One region of the Arthrobacter sp. TmtSoilC48 genome, then DNA from elsewhere that is predicted to be linked to it. Evidence: riboswitches for the same ligand, from Rfam matches in the RefSeq annotation. Region 1 holds a riboswitch; each other region holds the start of a gene.
What was found. A riboswitch is a leader RNA that binds a small molecule or an ion and turns the genes downstream of it on or off. The one in region 1 is predicted to bind thiamine pyrophosphate.

Region 1 (5,892 bases):
CATGCACTCAATATTTATGAGGAAGCCGGAATCGCCAGGATCCGTCAGGAAGTCCAGAAGATCGAGGCCACATTGATCCGGATCATGGGAACGCGTGAGGAACTCGACGCTCTCCAGGATGAAGCAACCCCGGGCATGGAAGGGGCAGCCCTGTGAAAGAACTCGTTCTGTTGGTGACTGCTGTCATCCTGAGCCTGGCTGCGGTGGGAGCGATCATCCGTATCGCCATTGGCCCCTCCTTGCTGGACCGCGTTTTGGCATCGGATGTCCTGCTGGCCATTCTTGGAGCCGCGCTGGCGATCGATATGGCGATGAACCGGCACCTGAACAACTTGGTGTTGCTCGTGGCTCTCGCCGTGATCGGCTTTGTAGGCTCCGTAACGTTTGCCCGGTTTGTCGCGGATCGGAGGGATCAGAGCAATGACTCCTGAACCTACTGGCGTGGATGCCGTAATCGACGCGGTGACGGCCGTGTTTCTTGTGGTGGGTGCCCTGATGTCGCTTGGCGCAGCAATTGGCCTCTTGCGGTTCCCCGACCTCATGAGCCGCATGCATGCGGCAACGAAGCCGCAAGTCCTGGGTCTTTTCCTGATGCTCGCAGCCATGGGTCTGCAAATGCGCACGTGGTGGGTTTGGCCGGTTCTCGTGGTGGCCTGGATATTCCAGCTGCTGACCGCACCGGTCTCCGCACACATGGTGGGCCGCTCCGCTTACCGAACCAAACATGGGCACCGCGAACTGCTCACCAAGGATGAGCTTGAAGCGGTTGTCCAAAGGGCAGCCGGCGACGGTTCCACCCCGGATCCTTAGGGTTCCACCCCGGACCTAAGACAACGGGATGGCTGTGCCCGGCCTAGACGATGTCGTGCGTCTTTGCGAAGCGGGCGATGGCACGCTGGGTGCCACGGCTCGCGAAAACCTGGATGAGCGTACTGACGAAGGCCGAAATCAGCGCGAAGGACAAAGCTGAGCGGAGGCTCGTTTCCATATCGTCGTGGCCCGTGGGCGGCTTGTTGCCGGTGGCCTTTTCCCAGCCCTTGTTGACCAACTTGGTGCCGACGAATCCGGCTGCAAGGCTTACTCCGGCACCCAGCAGCTTGAAAAAGAGGTTCATGCCCCCAGCCTAGCCTCACATACAGGCGGGTTGGGACTAGCGGCGGTTTTCGCGTTCCTTGAGGAAAGCTGCCATGGAACCGCGTGGTGCCAGGACAGGAACAACATCGTGATCGGCTTCCCAGACGGCATCCACGGTTCCGAGACCGGAAATTTCCTTGAGCAGGTAATACGTGGGTGGCATCAGCTGCAATTTACCGGCCGCCTCAGCCGCCAGGATCCCGTCCACCGGCATCCAGAGTGATTGCCACGCTTCAGTGGTTTGGTGCTGGGGTGCTGCTTCCGGAGCAGGCTTGGCTACATAGAAGTACGTGTCGAAGCGCTTGGGCATGTCCGTGGGCGTGACCCAGTTTGCCCAGGGGCGAAGGTCTGAGGCGTCAAGGCGAAGTCCGGCCTCCTCCCAAACTTCCCGCAGGGCAGCGGTGAGCACCATGCCTGACTTTGCCGGGGCCTGTACAGGATCGACGGCGATGGAACTCAGGTGCCAGTCTGCAGCGTGCTGTTCCAGCAGCCGGACAGGGTAATCCCATCCATCCTGGTCAGCGGCATCAACCCGGCCGCCCGGAAAGACCACCATGCCGGCGGCGAAGTCCATGGTGGCAACCCTGTGCTGGACGAAGGCCTCAAGCCCGCCCGGTGCGTCACGGAGCAGGATGACGCTCGCGGCAAGGCGGGGTTGGGGAACTGGCATGTCCGTAATGGGAAGGTCCGTCATGAAATACCCCTTTGCCGCGTCGATTCCTGCTGGATCATTGTCTCAGGTCCTGTTGTGGGGCCCGGTGTGCGTGCTCAGACCGGAGAATGGGGCGCAGAGCCGGCCCCGCAACGCAGGAGAAGGGGAGCCAACCGCTTTGTGACTAGCCCGAGGAGCCCACGAACACCCACAGGTGTAAACTGAACCACGCCCATAAGGGCAGATTAATAACGACAGGGGAGCGCCGCCGTCGGACCTTGCAGAGATGCAGGTGACGCGAGGGCGCTGAGAGTGCGGACAGCCGCAGACCCTCGAACCTGATCCGGTTAGTACCGGCGCAAGGGAGTCGAGCTTCTCAGAGTGTCCGGATCCGGGCGGCGCAGGCCGGCCGGGGGTTTCCGGGGAGCACTTTCCCCTCCTGTACCTCAGGAGGCAGAAAAAATGACCACGGCAAGCGTGAAGAAAACCAGTTATAACTGGCGTGTTGTAGACATCGTGGTGGCAGCTTTGATTGCCATCGCCGGCGGCGTGATCTTCTGGGCCTGGTCCCAGGGCGCCGCAATCGTATCCATCCCCATGAACGCCACGTATCCGCCGCTCACCGGTTTGATCGCCGGTGGCTGGATGATCCCGGCCGTCCTGGGCATGCTCATCATCCGCAAGCCGGGCGCAGCCCTGTTCTGCGAAGCCGTCGCCGCCACCGGCGAACTCATCATGGGTTCCCAGTACGGCACCACCGTCCTCATCTCCGGCGTCCTCCAGGGACTGGGCGCGGAACTCGTCTTCGCTGCGTTCCGGTACAAGAAGTTCGACCTCTCCGCTGCACTCCTCGCAGGTGCCGGCTCGGGCCTCTTCTGCGGTCTCAACGATTCCTTCCTGCCTTGGGGCTGGAACATCGCCTACGAAGCAATCGACAAGCTGGCTTACATCGCCTTCACCACGCTCTCCGGTGCGATCATCGCTGGCGCGCTGTCCTGGGTTGCCACCCGCGGGTTGGCCAAAACCGGTGTACTGAGCTCCTTCGCGTCGCGGAAGGCTGCTTCGGAGCCCGTCTTCAACTAATGCCTGCCACGCAAAGCAGCGGCCAGGTGCGGCCTGCCGCCATTACCGCCCAAGGGTGGGGATGGCGGCATGCCGGGCGTTCCACACCCGCCATCCAGGACCTCGATCTCCGGATCGGGCCCGGCGAGCGTGTGCTCTTGCTGGGTCCATCCGGCGCAGGGAAGTCGACACTGCTCCACGCCCTCGCCGGTGTGCTGGGTGACGAGGAAGACGATTCCGACGAGACCGGCTCGCTGTTGATCGACGGCGTTGCTCCCCGCGAACAGCGCGGCCGCGCAGGTCTGATGCAGCAAGATCCGGAAACCCAGGTAGTGCTGTCCCGGGTGGGTGACGATGTCGCGTTTGGCGCCGAAAACCTGGCCGTTCCCCGGGAAGAAATTTGGGCGCGCGTCCATGAAGCGCTCGACGACGTCGGGTTGCGCACCGCTGCAGGCGGCGGCTTGGCACTGGATCACCCGACGGCGGCCCTCTCCGGCGGGCAGAAGCAGCGCCTTGCGTTGGCTGGCATCCTCGCGATGCGGCCCGGGCTGATCCTCCTGGACGAACCTACGGCCAACCTGGATCCGGTGGGCGTGCTTGAGGTTCGGGACGCCGTGCAGCGCTGCCTGGACAAGACCGGTGCCACTTTGGTCGTGGTGGAACACCGCGTGTCCGTGTGGAAGGACCTGGTGGACAGGATCGTGGTCCTCCAGCCACCCTCGGCCGGGGGCGGTGTGCTCCTGGACGGCCCCCCGGATCAGGTGCTCACAGAGGCCCGCACCATGTTGATGGCAGCGGGAGTGTGGGTGCCCGGGTACGTTCCGGCTACTCGCGCCCGCAGGAGCACAAGTCAGGAGTTGGGCGGCCATGAATCCACCGCCCAACTCCTCCTGGTGGCACAGGATCTGGCTGTCTCCCGTGAGAAGTCGCGCCGTCGCCGCTTCAAAACCATCCCACCCGTCCCCGTGCAATCGGGTATCAGTGCACAAGTACGGGCTGGCCAGGCACTCACCATCACGGGTCCGAACGGTGCCGGCAAATCTACTTTTGCGCTCACCTTGGCCGGCCTTCTGGCGCCGGTTGATGGCAAGGTGAGTGCCGCCGTCGAGCTTTCCGAGGGAGCTGGAATCGACCCGTTCAAGTGGAAGGCGGATCAGCTGATTTCCCGCATTGGCACCGTGTTCCAGGAACCGGAGCACCAGTTTGTGACGGGCAAGGTTCTGGACGAGCTGATGTTCGGACCAAAGCATCTGGGCCACGGTGAAGAACGCGTGGATGAATTGCTGGAGCGTTTGCGGCTCACGCATTTGGTGGACGCGAATCCTTACACGTTGTCCGGCGGCGAGAAACGCAGGTTGTCCGTGGCCACGGTCCTTGCGGCCCACCCTAAGGTGCTGGTCCTGGACGAGCCCACGTTCGGCCAGGACGCCAACACCTGGGCCGAACTGGCATCCTTCCTCTCTGAACTGCTCGATGCTGGAACAGCCGTTGTGTCCGTGACGCACGACGAAGAATTCAGCGCGGTCCTGGGCGGCACCGAGCTGCGGCTGGATCCAGCTACACCGCAAGTTCCGGACCCGCACAGCCAAGCAGCCCGCCAGGAAGCCGGTGCTGCATGAGGGACGCCCTGAACCTGCGCGGCAACCACGCCCTCCTTACGCGCGCCAACCCCTTGGTTAAGTTCGTGTCCGTGTTCCTCATTTCGCTGGTGCTGGCATTGTCGATCGACTGGGTGTCCGCTTCGACTGCCCTCGTCGCCGAGCTGGCCCTGTTCCCGTTGGCTGGCCTCACGCTGGGGCTTCTGTGGCAGCGGGCCTGGCCGCTCATCATTGCTGCAGCGATAGGTGGTTGGAGCACCGCAATTGTGGCGGCTGACAGCGGGGCTGTACTGCTCGACGTCGGACTCTGGTCCATCAGCGAAGGTTCCCTTCAGCTGGGGCTGGGATTCATGCTGCGCGGCCTGGCGATAGCCCTGCCGGCAATCCTCTTGATGACCTGCACAGATCCAACCGACCTGGCTGATGCGCTGGCACAGAAAGCAAGGCTGCCACACCGCTTTGTCCTTGGATCGCTGGCCGCGATGCGCCTGGTGGGATTGATGGCTGAGGAATGGCAGACCATCGGCATGGCCAGGCGGGCCCGCGGAGTGGGTTCGCAGGGCAGTCCGCTGCAACGGCTCAAGGCAACGCTTGGACAGAGCTTCGGGCTGCTGGTCCAGGCAGTGCGTCGGGCTTCCCGGTTGGCCGTCACCATGGAGGCGCGTGGTTTCGGTGGCGGGCAGAGAACGTGGGCCCGGGAATCCACATACTCCCTCCTGGATGTCTGGGTCCTCCTGGGCGGCCTCGTCATCGCTGCCGCTGCTGTACTGGCGGCCGTCGGCGCTGGAACGTGGAGTTTCGTCTGGCGTTAGCTCTTCCGTTGGATCTTCTCGAACCTTGCCCGGGTGAGGAACCCCAACTGGGCTTCCTTTTCAGCCAGCTGGATGACGGGGCCAAGCTCGAAACACGTGGTCTCGAGGCGGCGAACTGCCTTTGCGTTGCGGGCGTCCGGCTCAACAATGATCCGGTCCTTGCCGGGCAGGGAAAACATGTATCGGATGAGGGACGTGACGAGACGTGGTGTGAAGTTGGGAATCGGACGCCTCGCAGGCGCCAGCAGCAAATGCATTCCGATGTCCTCCTCCCGCGCCGGGTATGCCTCGCCTAACGGATCGTGTAACGGTTCATAAGTCTGGAAGAGCGCCAGCGGCTCGCCATCGACCACCACCAAAAAGGCATGGTGAGTGTCCAAGGAGTCAAGGAAAGCGTAGATCTCCAGGACGTCCTCGCGCGAATGCTCCAGCATGCCCCAGAACCTGGCACGAGGCTGGCTGACCCAACCATGAATGAGGTCAAGGTCTTCGGCGGGAACCAACGGGACGATCCGCAGTACGCCCCATCCGTGAAGTTCTTCGGTGTAGATCGTGGTCCGGACAGCGAAGTCCCGGGTGCTTGTGGTCATGATTTCCTTTGGGCTGGGCTGGGCTTGGTTCGTGCGAATTAGGG
Region 2 (5,892 bases), 1.4 Mb from region 1:
TTGTAACGCCGGAGACTGGATGCAGCCTCCAGCCAGCACCAGCACTTTCCACACTGTGCGACACAGCCCCCTACCCTTCGAATGTGCGGGGGTGTGAGAGAATGAACATGGCTGGAAGCCGATCCACATTCGGAATCCGGTCCGGTGACTTGTTCCCAAGACCGCCAGTATGAGCAGGGCCTGCCCGGATCACATGATCCTCGGTAAGCCCGCCATGACAATGGACGGCACCTGGTTGTGGCAGCAGAACAACGGGTTTCAGAGCAAAGCCACCGGCCTTCCAGGGCTGCCGCACCCCAATGATGGTGCGAACCGGAAGGAATACTACCGACTTCTGTCAACGCCTGAGGGTTTTGACAAATATTTGCCCCACTGGGCGCCGGATGTGGCGGCGTCGCTGGGGCAGGAGTGTTGCCACATATGGATAATGACCAGGTTGTAGCCGTTAATGAAGAGGCAGCTCCCGCGGAAACTGCGGAAGCGCCCAAAAAGACCACCCGGACACGGCGCAAGGCTGCGCCCAAAGCAGTGGAAACAGCCAGCGCTGAGGAAGCCACCGGCACTGAACAAGCCACCGGCACTGAACCGACCGAAGCAGCTGTGAAGGCGCCGGCGCGCCGTACCCGTGCGCGCAAGACAACGGTGCCTGCCGAGCCCCTCCCCGGTTTTGACGATCAGGCCGGAGTAGCGTCCCAGCCGGAAACCGATGCTGAACCTGCCCCTGAAAAGCCGGTCCGCCGTCGTCGGACTACCAAGCCCAAGGACGTTGAGGCAACGGTCAGCGCGGAGGCGCCAGCCCCCGAAGCGTCTTCCGCCGTGGAAGCCGTTGAAGAAATCACGACGCCGGATGCGGGGTCCCAGCCTGCGCCGGCTACCCAGGGCGACCTTCCCGTGGAGGGCGACGTTCCCGCCGAGGAAGAGGCCGAAGCTGCCGAGGAGTCCGCCCCCGGTTCAACGTCGTTGTTCCTGGAACCTGTCTCCATTACGTCGATGATCTTCCAGGCCCCTGATCTGAGCACCGTTGCCCGCCCCGCCGTAGAGGAAAAGGCCGAAGAGTCTGAAGCAGAAGCTCCGGAAGCCGGGTCAACTGACGAGCTGGAGGATTCCAGCAGCCGTCGTCGTCGCCGTAGCCGTGGCCGGCGTGGCCGCCGCGGGACTGAACGCGATGAGACCGATTCCGAGGACGGCGCTGAGGCTGAGGATGAAGAAGATGCTCCGGTAGCGGAAGCGCTCGAAGAGGGCGTCACGTCGCGTCGTCGTCGGCGTCGCCGCCGGGGTGATCAGGATCTTGAACTGACTGGCGGCTCGGACGATGACCCGCCCAACACGGTGACCCGTGTCCGCGCGCCCCGCCCGATCACTGAGACGGCCCCGTCAAACCGGGTTACCAGTGTTAAGGGTTCCACCAGGCTTGAGGCCAAGAAGCAGCGCCGCCGCGAGTCCCGCGAGACCGGACGCCGCCGCCAGGTAATTACAGAGGCTGAGTTCCTTGCCCGCCGCGAGTCCGTGGATCGCCAGATGATCGTCCGCCAGCGCGACGATAGAATCCAGATTGCGGTCCTTGAAGACGGCGTGCTTGCTGAGCACTTTGTGTCCAAGACCCAGCAGGATTCGCTGATCGGCAACGTGTACCTGGGCAAGGTCCAGAATGTTCTGCCGTCCATGGAAGCTGCCTTCGTGGACATCGGACGCGGGCGCAACGCCGTTCTTTACGCCGGCGAAGTCAACTGGGACGCCGTCAATCTCGAGGGACAGCCGCGCCGGATCGAGAATGCCCTCAAGTCCGGTGATTCTGTCCTGGTGCAGGTGACCAAGGATCCTGTTGGCCACAAGGGCGCGCGCCTCACAAGCCAGATTTCCCTCCCGGGCCGCTACCTTGTGTACGTGCCTGGCGGTTCCATGACCGGCATCTCGCGCAAACTGCCCGACGTCGAACGCAACCGCCTCAAGCGCATCCTCAAGGACCGTTTGCCTGAGAACGCCGGCGTCATCGTGCGCACAGCCGCTGAAGGTGCCTCCGAGGAAGAACTGACACACGACATCAACCGTTTGCGCGCGCAATGGGAAGGCATTGAAGGCCAGGCGTCCTCCACCAAGGTGCTGGCACCCGAACTGCTCTACGGCGAACCTGACCTCACCATCAAGGTGGTCCGGGATGTCTTCAACGAGGACTTTTCCAAGCTGATTGTGTCCGGCGACGACGCGTGGGACACCATTGAGGCTTACGTCACCTACGTTGCTCCCGATTTGGTGGGCCGCCTTGAAAAGTGGACCAAGGACCAGGACATTTTTGCGGCCTGGCGGATCGACGAACAGATCCACAAAGCTCTGGAGCGCAAGGTCTTCCTGCCGTCAGGCGGTTCCCTTGTCATCGACCGCACCGAGGCCATGACCGTGGTGGACGTCAACACAGGTAAGTTCACCGGCAGCGGTGGAAACCTTGAAGAAACCGTCACCAAGAACAACCTTGAAGCGGCCGAGGAAGTAGTTCGCCAGCTGCGCCTGCGCGATATCGGCGGCATCATTGTCATCGACTTCATCGACATGGTCCTTGAATCCAACCGTGACCTGGTACTCCGCCGATTGGTGGAATGCCTGGGCCGTGACCGCACCAAGCACCAAGTGGCTGAAGTGACGTCGCTTGGTCTGGTGCAGATGACACGCAAGCGCATGGGCACAGGCTTGCTTGAAGTGTTCGGTGAGCAGTGCGAGCACTGCGCCGGACGCGGCGTCGTCACCCATGATGAGCCCGTGGAACACCGACGCGCCAACGTAGTTGCCGCCGAGCACCACCGTCCACACACAGAACCGCAACAGCCTGCTGCCCGGAATGAACGCAAGCGTCGCCGTGGGAAAGGTGGGGGAGCGGTAGCCGAGGAACCAGTCTCCACCCACAGCACCGCTGCCGCCCCGGTAGCTGCGCCAAGTGGCAAGGAGTCGGTTGACCCCGTTCGCCAGGCGAAGGCCGAGGCGACCAGGGCGGCTCTTGCCACCATCGCCGCTGCAGCGCATGCCGCGCACTTGCACGACGACGAAGTTCACCGCGCGGAGGAACTGGCACGCGCAGCCGGTCAGCATCACGACACAGCTGAATCCGTGTCTGATACGGCAACCGGCGATGCCGGGGGAGCGGCCGCAGCTGATGCCGCCAGCCATGAAGCAGCGGTTCGGGAGGCACGGTCCACGCCCGTTTTGCGCTTCGGCGGCGAAGAAGTGGCGCTTCCATTCGTGGAGCACCATGAGGAACCATCTGCGGGCAAGCCGGCCATGAGCCTGGACCTGCTGGCGGAGGCGTTCTCGCACCTCGGTGCTGCACCGGCTGCCGAGGAAAAGACCGTGGATACGGTTTCCGGACCTGCCACGGCTTCCGAAACTTCCGCTGCCTCCGCTGCCACTACCTCCGCTGCCAGTGCTGCGGCCACCGACGGTCAGAACGATCGTTCTTCGCGTTCGCGTGGAAGTCGAGGCCGAAGGAACCGTAGCGCGAGCAGGGCACAGGGTGCCGCAAACGAAACCAGCGTGGAGCACCACGAGGTAACTGCCGCAGCCGCGGGTGGAACGGCCCACGAGGCCAAAGCGCCGGCAGCGGAAGAGCCTGCCAAAAAGAAGGCAGCTGACGAGCCCATCATCCTCGGCGTAGGAGTTCCAGCTTCGGAGTTGTAAGCACGTCAGCACTGATGACGTATTGAAAGAGTCCCGCAGTATCCGATGTCGTCGGATACTGCGGGACTCTTTTGTCGCCGGCAGTCACATCCATGCACCCAAGCAGGCCGGTTCCCGGACCGCTGGACTTCCCGGCTACGCTAGGAAACTGACACGGGGTGCCGGGCGCTGGGCCTGGCTGAGATCCAGACCCGTTGAACCTGTCCGGTTAGCACCGGCGAAGGGATGTCCATCATGGCTTCATTGTCGAGTTCCCCTGTCTACCCCCTTGACCCCGCCGGTAGCGTTGGCGGACCCGTGGCTGCCCGGCAACATCCGCGGGTGCTTAGCATTGCCGGTTCGGATCCGTCCGGAGGCGCAGGGATCCAGGCAGACCTGAAGAGCATTGCTGCGCACGGTGGTTACGGAATGGCTGCCATCACGGCGCTCACGGCACAGAACACCCTTGGAGTCAGTGCAGTCCATGTTCCGCCCGTGGAGTTCCTGCGCCAGCAACTGGACGCCATCAGCAGCGATATTGAGATTGATGCCGTCAAGATCGGGATGTTGGGTGACGCGTCCGTCATCCACGAAGTCCGCAGGTGGCTCGAAGACGTGCGTCCCGCCGTCGTGGTCCTTGACCCGGTGATGGTGGCCACCAGCGGCGACCGGCTTCTGCGTGGGAACGCCGAAGCCGCGCTTCGCAGCCTCCTGCCTTTGGCGGATCTCCTTACCCCCAACCTTCCCGAACTGGCTATGTTGCTGGGGGAGCCTGACGCCCCGGACTGGGCCACTGCTCTTGACCAAGGCAAGCGTCTGGCTGCCGAATGTGGAACGACCGTCCTGGTGAAGGGTGGCCATTTGGCAGGAGCGGAATGTCCTGATGCCTTGGTCAATACGAGCGGCTTGCTGCGGCAGGACGTTATCGAGGTGGCCGGTCCCCGCGTGGATACCCGGAACAGCCACGGAACGGGCTGTTCGCTCTCCTCGGCATTGGCCACGGTGCAGGCCCGCAGAGGTGACTGGGAAGCGTCACTGCGGGAGGTTAAGCCGTGGCTGCTGCAGGCCCTTTCTGCGGCCGACGGGCTCGACGTGGGCAGGGGCAGCGGGCCGATCCAGCACTTTCACCATCTGGAGCCGACACGGAATCCTGCTGGCCGGTCCGGCGATTTTGCCGCGCGACTTTGGGCGGAAGCCACGCCGGAGTTGGACGCAATCTACGGCCTGGCCTTCATCCAGGGCCTGCAGTCAGGGAGGCTCCCTGAGCCCGAGTTCAACTACTACCTGGCCCAGGATGCCATCTACCTCAACGGCTATTCCCGGGTTCTGGCCCGCGCCGGTGCCCTTGCCCCCACTGAGGAAGAGCAGCTCTTCTGGGCCAAGGCGTCACAGACCTGCCTTGAGGTCGAGTCCGAGCTTCATCGGAACTGGCTGAGCACGCGCCCGGCTCCGACGCAGACCGGACCCGTGACCAAGTCGTACGTGGACCACCTCCTGGCCACTTCCGCGTCCGGCAGTTACGCTGTGTTGCTCGCAGCAATCCTGCCCTGTTACTGGCTGTACGCGGAGGTAGGCCGGCAACTCCACGCGGCCTACGTGGATGCAGGCGCACCCGGCGACCACCCGTACGCCGACTGGTTGAAGACCTACGCCGACGAGGAGTTTGCTGCCGCAACCCGCAAAGCGATCGACCTTACGGACGCAGCCGCCCTCAAGGCCTCTGCGCAGGAACGCGAGGCCATGGTTGAGGCCTTTACACACTCTTGCCGCTACGAGACGGCCTTCTTTGATGCGCCAAGGCTCTTCGCCTGAGTTCGATTTCCGTGGTTTCTGCATAGCCGATCGACGAAACTCCCGCGCGTCGCCAGCCAGATCGCAGCATTCCCGCCCAAACCCTGTAGGCTGTATGGGCACGGTGCCGGGAGAGTCCGTTACAACTGGTGATGCAAGTCACCCGATAGCCTCCGGACCCGGCCTCATTTGCAGCTGAAGGTCAAACTAGCGTAATCTTGATCTTCGGTGCTTACGCCAACACTTGGGTTATGCCCCTTGGAATTGTTCATGGGATGACTCGCGGGCTTCGATCTGAAGTCCACGGCGTTGAGGCACAGCGCGAACCAAGCCTGATTCCGGTTCAAGGTTCCGCACGCAAATTTAGTAAGAAACGTCGAGAGAAGTGAGTACCCAAGTGGTGTACGCGATTGTCCGCGCAGGCGGCCGCCAAGAAAAAGTTTCCGTTGGAGACTACGT
Region 3 (5,892 bases), 940 kb from region 1:
CCGCGTCCGGAAGAAGCGTGTGTTCATCGGCAATGACTTCCAATTTCACCCAGTCCGTCTCCAGGGCCTCCCGGGCGAGCTCCGCGGTCATCACGGCGTCCTTGGCAGTAAAACAGCCAGCCGTGTTCGGCAGGACCCGGATGTTGTGGTCCACCAGGAGCTGGAACAATGAACCTGTCTCGGCCGGTGAGTATCGGCGCATCGCAACAGTGGTCAATTCCGTTCCTGAAGCCAGGAGGGCTGCTCCCAACCCGTCCAGGCTCGGCGCACCACCGGTACCCATGATCAGGCGGGAGCCGAATTCGACGCCGTCGATCACCAAAGCGTCAGTGCTCACGTCAGTTTTTGCTGCGGTCATTTTTCAGCCTCCCTGGACTGCGGTTACGAGTTCGAGTTCGTCTCCATCGGCGAGCGCAGTCGCTGCCCATTGGCTGCGCGGCACAACCTCCGAATTACGTGCGACGGCGACACCCAGCTTGCCGCCGTCGGCTGCCTGTCCCCGGTGGTCCAGCGCGCGGCCTGTGATGGCACTGACGAGTGTGCTCACGGACGCGTCGTCCGCCACGGCGTGTTCGGAGCCGTTGAGTTTGATGTTCATGGTGTGTCCTTGATTGCTGGTTGGAGGAGGTGATCCTGAGTTGCCGTAAATCGATCAGGCCGGAAAATGGACCATCGGGGGTCGGCTGGGCCGCTGATCAGTCCGCCTACGATTTTGGCGGCCACAGGCGTCAAGAGAACGCCGTGGCGGAAGAACCCGGTGGCGATCACGAGACCGTCGATGGTGCCCCCGGGCCCGGTAACTCGTCCAAGTAGGGGTGCGTTGTCCGGTGTGCCTGGCCGTGCACGGGCTGTCGCTTCCAACAGTTCCAGCTCCGCCACGGCAGGAACCAACACTTGGGCGTCACGCAGGAGTTGATAGACGCCCCCGGCGGACACTGCGTTGCTGGACGCAGACAACCCGTCCTCCCGCTGGGTGGCTCCAATCACCACCGTTCCGTCGTCGCGGGGGACGATGTAGACCGGCACCCCGCGGACCATGCCCCGGATGGTGGATGTGAGCAGCGGCTGGAGGTGTTGGGGAACGCGCAGCCTGAGAATGTCGCCGTAAACGGGCCGCAGGGGCAGGTTGAGACCCTCGGGGAGACCGCCGATCCTGGCTGCATCCAGCCCGCAGGCGAGCACAGTCTCTGAGGCCCAAACAACGCGCCCGGCGCCCGAATCGAGCTGGACCCCGCAGACGCGTTCCCCGTCCCAGAGCAAACGGGACGCTTGGAACGGCAGGGCGAAACCGTCCTCCGCTCCGGAAACCCAGGTTGCGTCACTTGGTCCGTGGGCTGATAACCCGTCCAGGAGGCATCGTGCAAGGCGCCGCGGATCCACTTGGTGATCGGCCGGTATGTCGAAGGCACAGGAAATCCCGGGGCTGAGCAAAGGCTCGCGCTCGCGCGCTTCACGCAAAGACAGTGGCTCCACGCGCAGCCCCGCGGCCTGCTGGACCGTGCGGAGGTCTGCCAGCGCACGGCGGTCGGCGGCGTCCGCACCAACGGCGATTGTCGACGTCGTGCGGTATCCGGCGGCTGATTCGCTGCCGTGGACGCTCCGGACGAAAGCCGGCCACAGTTGGGAGGATTCCAGCATGAGTTCCAGGAGGTCTTCCTCCTGGTAGTGGAGTTCACTGACCGGAGCCAGCATTCCGGCGGCAGCGAACGTCGCACCCGCTGCGGGAGTGGGATCAATGAGGACCACAGAGCGGCCCTGACGGCGGGCTTCGTGGGCGATGCCAAGGCCGATGACGCCACCACCAATGACTGCCACGTCTGCCTGCAAGGGGATTTGGCGGGATTCTGCCATATGTTTCCTTCCCTACGCCGGTATTAGCCGGATCAGGTCAAGCGGTCGGCGCTGAAGCCCTCTCAGCCGGACGGTCATATGACGCTGTCACGGCTCCCGCAGTACGTGCCCAGTTTAGAGGAACTACTCTGGTTTCCATGACCCAGCATGATGTCCACACCACTGCCCGCCTTTACTTGTGCACTGATGCCCGCAAACGCCAGGGCGATTTCGAAGACTTCGTCGACGCCGCGTTTGAGGGCGGCGTCGACATCATCCAGCTTCGCGACAAGACGCTCGAGGCCGCCGAGGAGCTTGAGGTCCTGGAGGTCCTGCACAACGTTGCCCAGCGGCACGGAAGGCTGTGGGCCGTCAACGACCGCGCCGATGTTGCCAGTATTTCCGGGGCTCCGGTGTTCCATATCGGCCAAAAAGACATCCCGTTACGCGCTGCACGGCACCTCCTCCACGACCGCACGGTCATCGGCCTGTCCACCCATACCCCGGACCAGGTTGACGCCGCGATAGCTGCCTCCCCCGGCAGGAGCGGACTGGATTATTTCTGTGTTGGCCCGGTGTGGGCAACGCCCACAAAGCCAGGCCGTGAAGCAGTTGGGCTGGACCTGGTCACATATGCCGCGGAAGCCGTAAAGCGCGCGGATGAGGAGACCGTAGGCGGCGTCCTCCTCCCCTGGTTCGCCATCGGCGGCATAGACCTCACCAATGTTGAACAGGTGGTTGCAGCCGGAGCCAGCCGGATCGTGGTGGTACGTGCCATCACTGAGGCGGAGGACCCGACGGCGGCGGCCAAGACCTTGCTGGAAGCGCTCGACGCCGGATAACCACCCCGGCGCCTTGGCTGCTGCGGAGGATATTCGAAAGTGTCCTAAGCCGTGAGCCCCAGCCCGGACATGCGTCGCCCATGCCGCTCCGCCAGCTCAGCGGTGAGGGCCTTGACTGCATTGCGTGCATCCCCGCCGCCCTTGAGCAGCGGTCCCAGCTGGGGATGTTCCATGCCTACGCGTTGTGCTTGCGTCAGGGCTTCACCGACCAGGCGGCGGCCCCACAAAGCCAGGCGCGACGCCAGGCGGGGGTCATCAGACAGGGCCCTTCGCAGGAGGATGCGTAAAACTTCCGTGGCTTGGTCGGCGGAGGCCACCTTCTGGACAAAGAGTTGCGTCCCGCCGTCAAGGAACGACGCGACCATGCGGTAGAAGTCCGATGACACGGTGTCGATCACATAGGCCTTCATGACGGATTCAAACCAGTCCGCTGGCTTTGTTCGCTCGTGGAAGTGGTCAAACGAGCGCTGGAACGGAAGCATGGCTTCTTCGGCATCGAGTCCCATCTCCGAGAGCCGGCTGCTGATCAAGGCGAAGTTTCCGTAAGCGCCGACGGCGATCTTTGCCAGTACTGCCCTGTCATGGAGGTTGGGAGCGTACCGCGAGTCGAAAGACAGCCGGCCAAACGCGGAGAGCTCGCCGTACGCCATGGCCCCCAGCAGCTCCGAAGAGAGTCGCTGGATGCGAGCATTATCGTCCAAGGAAGTGCTCATGGTCCAAGACTATCCAGCGATTTCGGGCTAACCTGATTTTCGTGTCACATCATCGGATTTCGCCCAACGTCGACGACTCGTCGGACCAGCTCGCGGCGGCATTTGCAGCCCTCCGGACCGAACTGGAGCTCCCGGGCGAGTATCCGGCCGAAGCCGTGGCGGAAGCCCGCAAAGCGGTGGAAAACCATACGCTGCCGGACCGTGACCTCAGGGACATTCCGTTTGTCACCATTGATCCAGCCACGTCCACCGATTTGGACCAAGCGGTGTTCATTGAACGTGCCGGCGACGGTTACAAAGTCCTCTACGCAATCGCGGACGTGCCATCCTTCGTTGCTCCCGGCGGGGCGCTCGATGCCGAAACCCGGCAACGGGGACAAACGTTTTACGCTCCTGACGGGAGGATCCCACTGCACCCGGAGGTCATCAGCGAAAACGCCGGAAGCCTGCTGGCCGGTCAGGACTGCAGCGCCTTCGTATGGGACTTCGAACTGGACCTCAATGCGGAGGTAACCGCCACGTCCGTAGCCCGTGGCACTGTCCGTAGCCGCACGAAGCTCAGTTACAAAGGTGCCCAGGAGCAGATCGATGCCGGCACAGCCCCGGAGGTCCTTGAGCTCCTCAAGGAGGTTGGCCTGAAGCGCGTGGAGCTGGAACGACTCCGCGGTGGCGCCAACCTGAACATGCCGGAGCAGGAAATCGTCCAGGCGACAGGTGGCGGAGGCTACAGGATTGTGGCCGCGCCGTCCTTGCCTGTGGAGGACTGGAATGCGCAGATATCCCTCATGACCGGGATGGCGGCCGCCCAACTGATGCTTGACGGAAAAGTGGGCATCCTGCGCACCATGCCGGCACCGGATGAGCGGTCACTGCTCCACTTCAAGCGCCAGACAAAGGCCCTCGGGAAACCCTGGGACGGCGAGATCACCTACGGTGAGTACCTTCGGACACTTGACGCTTCGGATCCCAAACAACTTGCGATCCTGCACTCCGCAGGCACACTCTTCCGCGGCGCTGGATACACGCCTTTCGATGGCGAACTTCCCCCCAACATCATCCAGTCAGCAATCGGCGCACCCTATGCCCACACCACTGCCCCTTTGCGTCGCCTCATCGACCGTTTTGTCCTGGTGATCTGCGAGGCCCTCAGCAACGGCCAGCAGATCCCCGCCTGGGCACGGGAAGCACTTCCATCCCTGCCTGAGATCATGGCCTCATCCGACCAACTGGCCGGCCGGCTTGAGCGTCTGGCCATGGACACAGTGGAAGCTGCACTCGTGGCCAACCACATCGGCGAGGAGTTCGACGCGGTCGTCATCTCCGGTTCCAAGCCGTCCAACGGCACGACCAATGGCAATGGAAGGGCAAACGGAAACGGCAATGGGCCGTTCGGCATCATCCAGATAGCCGAACCCGCGGTGACCGCCCGATGTGACGGCGAAATGGAATCGGGCACCAAGGTGCGGGTGCAACTCCTGAAGGCCGATATCGCCAGCCGCGAGATCCGCTTTACCCTGCTCCCCTAAGGCCCCGCAGGACCCGAACTGCCGCCGATCCGGGCTTTAGCGCTCCCAGAGGATAGACTGACCCTGTAGTAATGGATGCCCGGTCGTTGATTCAGTTAATTTTTGAACTCAACAAGCCCGCCCCTACGCGATCTTGAGATGTGCCCGCTGGTCACCAGTGCCAGTACTTAGATAGCCCGCGATCGGCTTCCACTGGATTAGCTTGCGCGCCCGTTCGTGCTCCGGTACGGCTCCGCCACCCGTTGAGCATGCAGCGCCAATGCCCAAATGAATAAGGAAACTCCCTGTGAGTGAATTGCACACCCATGAAGTCCTGACGGACGCCACCGGCACCGAATCCATCGAGCCCGAGGAAACGATCATCTCTGATGAGACGCCCCACGAGATCGAAGAGAAATCGTTCGCTGACTACAACGTCCGCGCCGACATCGTCGAATCCCTCGCCGATGCCGGTATCACCCATCCCTTCCCCATCCAGGCCATGACGCTGCCCGTAGCCCTTAGCGGCCACGACATCATCGGCCAGGCCAAGACCGGTACAGGCAAGACCCTCGGTTTCGGCATTCCGGCACTGCAGCGCGTGGAAGGCCGCGATGACCCCGGCTACGCCAAGCTGGCCGTCCCCGGTGCCCCGCAGGCCCTGGTCATCGTTCCTACCCGTGAGCTTGCGGTCCAGGTAGCCAACGATCTCCAGACAGCATCCCGCAAGCGCAACGCCCGCATCGCCACGATCTACGGCGGCCGTGCCTATGAACCGCAGATTGACGCCCTCCAGAAGGGCGTCGAGGTAGTGGTTGGCACCCCGGGCCGTTTGATCGACCTCTACAAGCAGAAGCACCTCAGCCTGAAGAACGTCAAAATGGTGATCCTGGACGAGGCCGACGAAATGCTGGACCTCGGCTTCCTGCCGGACGTGGAAACACTCATCGCTGGCACGCCGGCCGTTCGCCAGACCTTGCTCTTCTCCGCCACAATGCCCGG
Region 4 (5,892 bases), 1.3 Mb from region 1:
ACGGAAAGCCAGTACTGGGCGCGCTCGGAAGCGACTTCGATGTACGACGGCTCTTCGGTGGGGTGGTACTTGCCGATTTCTTCAATGGCACGGCCATCGCGCTTGGCGCGGGCATCCATGACGACAATGCGGTAGTACGGTGCGCGCATCTTACCGAAGCGCTTAAGGCGAATCTTTACGGCCACTTTTGTGGTCACTCCTGTTTCTGAAACGGGGTTGAACCCGACGTTCTGCACCCGTGGGGCGGGCCATACTTGGGGGTTCGAAAGGACAAGATTTGGGCACGGAGAGAGGGGCCGCGCCAATCAAGTACCTGACCATTGTGCCAGATGCGGGAAGTAATTACGACTTTCGCCACTCCCGGCCCCAACGGTCAGACAGACCAGACGTAGAGCCCTGACCGCTCCGCTTTTTCCACGTCAGTAGCCAAGGAGGCCAACTGCTGCACGTACTGACGCGATTCGTCCGCGCCAAAAGGCATGTCTTCCTGCGCTGCCCACGCCGCAGCGACGTCGTCAAGAACGTTCCCGTCGCCTTCGCTTTCGTACGTCAGCAGCTCGGCAAGTGCCCTCACCATCGCCTCTGGAACACCAAGGAGTGCGTCGCTGGTGACGTCCACCAACGCCAGTTCGTAGTCTGCGCCGGCAGCATGAACGGCTTTGCCGGCAAGGTCACCCAGTTGCTCGACCTCAAAGTCGGTGATGCCATCAATCCTGACGGCGGGGCCGGTAACGTCGGCGCCCCGGTCCAGGGCAGCCGCCCTCTTGAGGGCTTCATCGTGGGTGGCTACAAAAATTTCGGCAAAGCCCATGGAGAGTGCTCTCATTCGTTCGTGCTGACGGGGCGGCGGCAAGGGCCCGGGGGCGAATACCGTCAAGACCCAGCCTAGTGCAGTCCCGGCCCCTGCCCTCGAAAAGGCAGTGGGAGGTTGCTTAGCGAACTGCCACGCGCAGCGTGTTGCGCCAGGGGTCTTCGAACTGCAACTCCAGGCCCGTATGGTGGTTCGCCACGGACGCAACTTTCAGCCGGTCAGCCAGTGCGGCGACATCCTCGGCAGATGGAACCTCGATCAGGACTTCGCCCAGGCCCAGCGTATCCCTGCGGGGCCCGGCCCCACGGCTGTTCCATACGTTCATCGCCATATGGTGGTGGTAGCCGCCCGCAGAAACAAACAATGCCTGCCCATGCCAGCCCGCTGTCCTCTCAAAACCCAGCGTGTCCACATAAAAATCCTGGGCGGTCTGCACGTCACCTACCTGAAGGTGCACGTGCCCGACGCCGGCAGCGGCTTCCCGCTGGCCAGTCACGGCAGCCTCGCTCAAGTGCTGCTGGAGGAAACGCTGCGGCGGCAAGGCAACATTGTCCATCACCACATTCCTGCCATCCCACTGCCAGACATCGCGCGGCTTGTCGTAGTAGAGCTCGATACCGTTACCCTCCGGATCGGTGAAGTAGAACGCTTCACTCACCAAATGGTCGGCGCTGCCCACAAAGGCGCGCGGTTCATACTGTGCCGCCGTGGCGATGGTGGCTGCCAGGGAAGGCTGGTCCTGGAACAGAATGGCGGTATGGAAAAGTCCCGCTTCCCCACGGCCTGGAATCTGCAGGCCGGCCGCGGGAGCGAGGTGGACTACAGGCTTGCCCAGTCGTCCCAGGTACAGCCCGCCATCCTGCTCGGCCACGATCTCCAAGCCCAAGGCCCGCTGATAGTAGTCACTCATGACCTTCATATCGCCGACCTTGAGCATGACCGTGCCCATCGTGAGTTCGGCAGGAAGGAGATCCTGGTTGGATGTCGTCGTCATGTGAAGCTCCCGGTTCATAGGTGGCCGCCCTTCGGCACGTTCTACCTATCTAAATCACTTGAAGCTTCAATTTATTCCTAGTAGACCACTTTCCCGCGAAGGACTACATGGTTCAGGCTTGCCACAGTTGCGAGGTTCTCCCTGGGATCATCCCGGCACAGCACGACGTCGGCACTTGCCCCTTCGCTGATGGCCTCGGCTCCCAGCCACTCCCGTGCGCCCCACGTGGCGGCGTCCAGTACGGCAGTGGCTGGCAGGCCGGCGTCGTAAAGCTCCTGCATTTCATCAGCGATCCTGCCGTGCTTGATCACGCTCCCTGCATCCGTTCCCGCGTAGATGCGAACACCGGCTTCAAAGGCCTCGAGCACCCGTTCACGGCGTCGCTCCCAGAGCCGGGTCATGTGCTCGGCGTAGACTGGAAACTTAGGTGCGGCCTGGACGGCGATATCCGGAAAAGTCGCGATGTTTACCAACGTAGGAACAATCGGGACAGACTGCTCCACCAGACGGGGAATGTGCCGGGGCAAAAGGCCGGTGGCGTGCTCAATGCAGTCAATCCCGGCGTCGAGCATGTCATCAATAGTGTCTTCAGCGAAGCAGTGGGCCGTCACGCTGGCCCCTTCGTCGTGGGCGGCAGAAATCGCATCCCGCACCACGTTCCGAGGGAAGGAAACCGCGAGGTCGCCGGCACCGCGATCGATCCAGTCGCCCACGAGTTTCACCCAACCGTCCCCATCCCGGGCTTCCTTGCGGACTGTCTCCACGAGTTCGCCGGGCTCCACTTCGTGACCCAATCCACGCAGGTAACGCCGGCTCCGGGCGATGTGGCGCCCGGCACGAAGCAGCCTCGGGAGATCCTCCCGCCGCTGAACCCAGCGTGTATCGCTTGGCGAGCCGGCGTCACGGATCAACAACGTGCCGGATTTCAGGTCGGCTTGGGCCTGGGCAAGGGTTGTCTGCTCATCAACTGCCCCGCCGACGCCAAGTCCAATGTGGCAATGGGCGTCCACAAACCCAGGGAGGACCCATCCCTCCAGTATGGAATCGGGTGCGGCAACGGGACGTTCGAACGTCAGGTTGCCATCAACGGACCACAGCCCGTGCCGTTGGTCGTCTCCTGCAACAAGCACAGGACCGGTGAATTCGATGATGTTGGCCATGGCAAAAGCCTAATCTGCCCTGCATGACACAGGTTTACCGACGGGTCTGCGTTTGGATCATGACTGGGCCCCGGATCGGAGCTGTGGTAGCTTCGTCTACGACCACACGGGGGCCCCTGCAGGGGCTGAGATCGGACTGAAGCAGTCTGCGACCGTTGAACCTGTCCGGGTAATGCCGGCGAAGGAAGTGAGTAATCCTTTGAGCACCACCGAAACACAGCACAGCCCTGCCGAAAACCAGGCCAACAGCAGCGAAAAGGCGGCTGAAACCGTCACGCAGTCGCTGAAGTCCCATTCGCTGGCCTGGCTGGAAGACCCCGCCAACGGCATTCGCGTCCCCGTCACGGAAATCGCGCTTGAACCGTCCCCCAACGGGGAGGCAAACGCTCCGCTGCAGGTGTACCGGACCGCGGGGCCCGGCAGTGATCCCGTAGTGGGCCTGGAGCCCTTCCGGGCCGCATGGATTGAGGGCCGGGGCGACACGGAAGCCTACTCCGGCCGCGAACGGAACCTGCTCGACGACGGCAAATCGGCCGTCCGCCGAGGCGCAGCGTCGGCAGAGTGGAAGGGCGCGCAGCCGGTGCCCCGCCGCGCCGTCGAAGGCAAGACCGTCACCCAGATGCACTACGCCAGGAAGGGCATCATCACGCCTGAAATGCAGTTCGTGGCGTTGCGTGAGAACTGCGATGTTGAACTCGTCAGGAGTGAAGTCGCCGCAGGCCGGGCCATCATTCCCAACAACATCAACCACCCGGAATCCGAGCCGATGATCATCGGCAAGGCATTCCTGGTCAAGATCAATGCCAACATCGGCAACTCCGCCGTCACGAGCTCCATTGCCGAAGAGGTAGACAAGCTGCAGTGGGCCACCCAATGGGGTGCCGACACCGTTATGGACCTGTCCACCGGCGATGACATCCACACCACGCGTGAGTGGATCATCCGCAACTCCCCCGTGCCCATCGGAACTGTCCCGATCTACCAGGCCCTGGAAAAGGTCAACGGCGAGGCCAATAAACTCACGTGGGAGATCTTCCGCGACACTGTGATCGAGCAGTGCGAGCAGGGTGTGGACTACATGACCATCCACGCCGGCGTGCTGCTTCGGTACGTGCCGCTGACAGCCAACCGCGTCACCGGCATCGTGTCCCGCGGCGGTTCGATCATGGCGGGTTGGTGCCTGGCGCACCACCAGGAAAACTTCCTCTACACGCACTTCGATGAGCTGTGCGAAATCTTCGCCAAGTACGATGTCGCCTTCTCCCTCGGTGACGGGCTGCGCCCGGGCGCCACGGCAGATGCCAATGACGCCGCACAGTTCGCCGAGTTGGACACGCTCGCCGAACTGACCCAGCGGGCATGGGAATTTGATGTCCAGGTAATGGTTGAAGGACCCGGGCATATTCCCTTCCACTTGGTCCGCGAGAATGTGGAGCGCCAACAGGAACTCTGCAAAGGTGCCCCCTTCTATACCTTGGGACCGCTTGTCACGGACGTTGCTCCCGGCTATGACCACATCACCTCGGCAATCGGTGCCACAGAAATCGCCCGCTACGGCACCGCCATGCTCTGCTACGTAACTCCCAAGGAGCACCTGGGGCTGCCAAACAAGGACGATGTCAAGACCGGTGTGATCACGTACAAGATCGCAGCGCACGCGGCGGACCTCGCCAAGGGACACCCGGGCGCCAACGAACGCGACGATGCTCTGTCCAAGGCCAGGTTCGAGTTCCGTTGGCGGGACCAGTTCGCACTGTCCCTGGACCCGGTCACCGCCGAGGCATTCCACGACGAAACACTGCCAGCGGAACCGGCGAAGACCGCGCACTTCTGCTCGATGTGCGGACCCAAATTCTGCTCGATGCGTATCAGCCAGGACATCAGGGACGAGTTCGGTTCGGCCGACGCGCAGGCAGCTATTGCGGGGATATACGACGGCATGCGGGAAAAGAGCGAAGAATTCCTGGCTTCAGGTGGCAAGGTGTACCTGCCTGAGCTGCAGCTTCCCTCTACCCACGCGGCCGGAGCGTCAGGAAACCTTAACTGACCTCGTCCGGACAACATCGGCCACAAATGAGCGGATAATCCGGTCTCCATCAACCGAGTCCTGGGGCCGGTGCCCTCCAGCTGCTACGCGGCGGAGGGCACCGGTGTCCTCCAGGTACCCGGCGATTTCTTCGTACAGGGGTTCCCACCCGCCCGTAAGGACGAGGGTAGGCACGCCGGGAACGATGTGAAGGGGCGCCTCCCAAGGAGGCGCCTGAAGCCGGAGGCGACGTGCGGAACGGCGGGCTTCGGGCGTGTCCAGCCCGCTGGCTTCGGCCGAAAATGCACGCCTGAAGTACTCGCGTTCGTAGTCGGCATCCTCAACCTGGTTCCGCACGTCAAACAACGGCTCCATGAGCGAACGATGGAATGTGGTGGCAGGCAGTTCGGCGGTCAAGGATAAACAGGCCGGTTCAACCAGTGTCAGGGAGTGCACCAGGTCCGGGCGTTCAACTGCTGCGAGCATGGCAGAGATTGCACCTTGCTCATGCGCCACGACGTGCCCGCCCCCGGCATCCTCCAGCGAAGCAACGACGATGCCGATATCCGCAGCGACGTCCGATTCCAGGGGTTCAGCGACTGGATCGAAGCCGTGCCGGCGGAGGAAAAGTGCGTCATATGACAGGGCCATGCCGTGCTGCCTGGGCCATGCCGAGGCGCCAAAGCTCCCCAGTCCGTGGACGAAGACTACGCGCTGCTTGTGCATGGATTCACCCTAGTCCAGAGCCCTGACATCGCCGCCCAAAAACAGTTGGCGCCGTTATGTGCATTCATAACGGCGCCAACTGTCACAGTGTTGAGTCGGAGGTTCCGGGTTACTTGCCCAGGAACTTCTCGAAGCCCTTGGGGAGGTTCAGCGTGGACGGATCGAAGTCCGCAGC

Region 2: linked by a shared signal. The riboswitch ahead of AC6I97_RS11510 (bifunctional hydroxymethylpyrimidine kinase/phosphomethylpyrimidine kinase) and the one ahead of AC6I97_RS05100 (ECF transporter S component) in region 1 are both predicted to bind thiamine pyrophosphate.
Region 3: linked by a shared signal. The riboswitch ahead of thiO (glycine oxidase ThiO) and the one ahead of AC6I97_RS05100 (ECF transporter S component) in region 1 are both predicted to bind thiamine pyrophosphate.
Region 4: linked by a shared signal. The riboswitch ahead of thiC (phosphomethylpyrimidine synthase ThiC) and the one ahead of AC6I97_RS05100 (ECF transporter S component) in region 1 are both predicted to bind thiamine pyrophosphate.

Annotation. Positions count from the first base shown of each region.
Region 1 is NZ_AP046049.1:1,064,754-1,070,645, forward strand. Features, by position in the region: gene AC6I97_RS05075 (Na+/H+ antiporter subunit E) at 1-156, shown strand, start outside; gene AC6I97_RS05080 (MrpF/PhaF family protein) at 153-431, shown strand; gene mnhG (monovalent cation/H(+) antiporter subunit G) at 421-810, shown strand; gene AC6I97_RS05090 (DUF4235 domain-containing protein) at 854-1,114, opposite strand; gene AC6I97_RS05095 (NUDIX hydrolase) at 1,151-1,828, opposite strand; TPP riboswitch at 2,033-2,169, shown strand; gene AC6I97_RS05100 (ECF transporter S component) at 2,249-2,869, shown strand; gene AC6I97_RS05105 (ABC transporter ATP-binding protein) at 2,869-4,467, shown strand; gene AC6I97_RS05110 (energy-coupling factor transporter transmembrane component T family protein) at 4,464-5,258, shown strand; gene AC6I97_RS05115 (GNAT family N-acetyltransferase) at 5,255-5,848, opposite strand.
Region 2 is NZ_AP046049.1:2,440,315-2,446,206, forward strand. Features, by position in the region: gene AC6I97_RS11505 (Rne/Rng family ribonuclease) at 421-3,663, shown strand; TPP riboswitch at 3,808-3,906, shown strand; gene AC6I97_RS11510 (bifunctional hydroxymethylpyrimidine kinase/phosphomethylpyrimidine kinase) at 3,898-5,454, shown strand; gene rplU (50S ribosomal protein L21) at 5,831-5,892, shown strand, end outside.
Region 3 is NZ_AP046049.1:2,002,173-2,008,064, reverse strand. Features, by position in the region: gene AC6I97_RS09535 (thiazole synthase) at 1-358, opposite strand, end outside; gene thiS (sulfur carrier protein ThiS) at 362-598, opposite strand; gene thiO (glycine oxidase ThiO) at 595-1,851, opposite strand; TPP riboswitch at 1,844-1,961, opposite strand; gene thiE (thiamine phosphate synthase) at 1,989-2,672, shown strand; gene AC6I97_RS09515 (ferritin-like fold-containing protein) at 2,717-3,385, opposite strand; gene AC6I97_RS09510 (RNB domain-containing ribonuclease) at 3,427-4,911, shown strand; gene AC6I97_RS09505 (DEAD/DEAH box helicase) at 5,198-5,892, shown strand, end outside.
Region 4 is NZ_AP046049.1:2,356,617-2,362,508, reverse strand. Features, by position in the region: gene rpsP (30S ribosomal protein S16) at 1-185, opposite strand, end outside; gene AC6I97_RS11080 (hypothetical protein) at 374-826, opposite strand; gene AC6I97_RS11075 (VOC family protein) at 933-1,805, opposite strand; gene AC6I97_RS11070 (amidohydrolase family protein) at 1,883-2,965, opposite strand; TPP riboswitch at 3,062-3,169, shown strand; gene thiC (phosphomethylpyrimidine synthase ThiC) at 3,165-5,012, shown strand; gene AC6I97_RS11060 (alpha/beta fold hydrolase) at 4,995-5,717, opposite strand; gene ffh (signal recognition particle protein) at 5,827-5,892, opposite strand, start outside.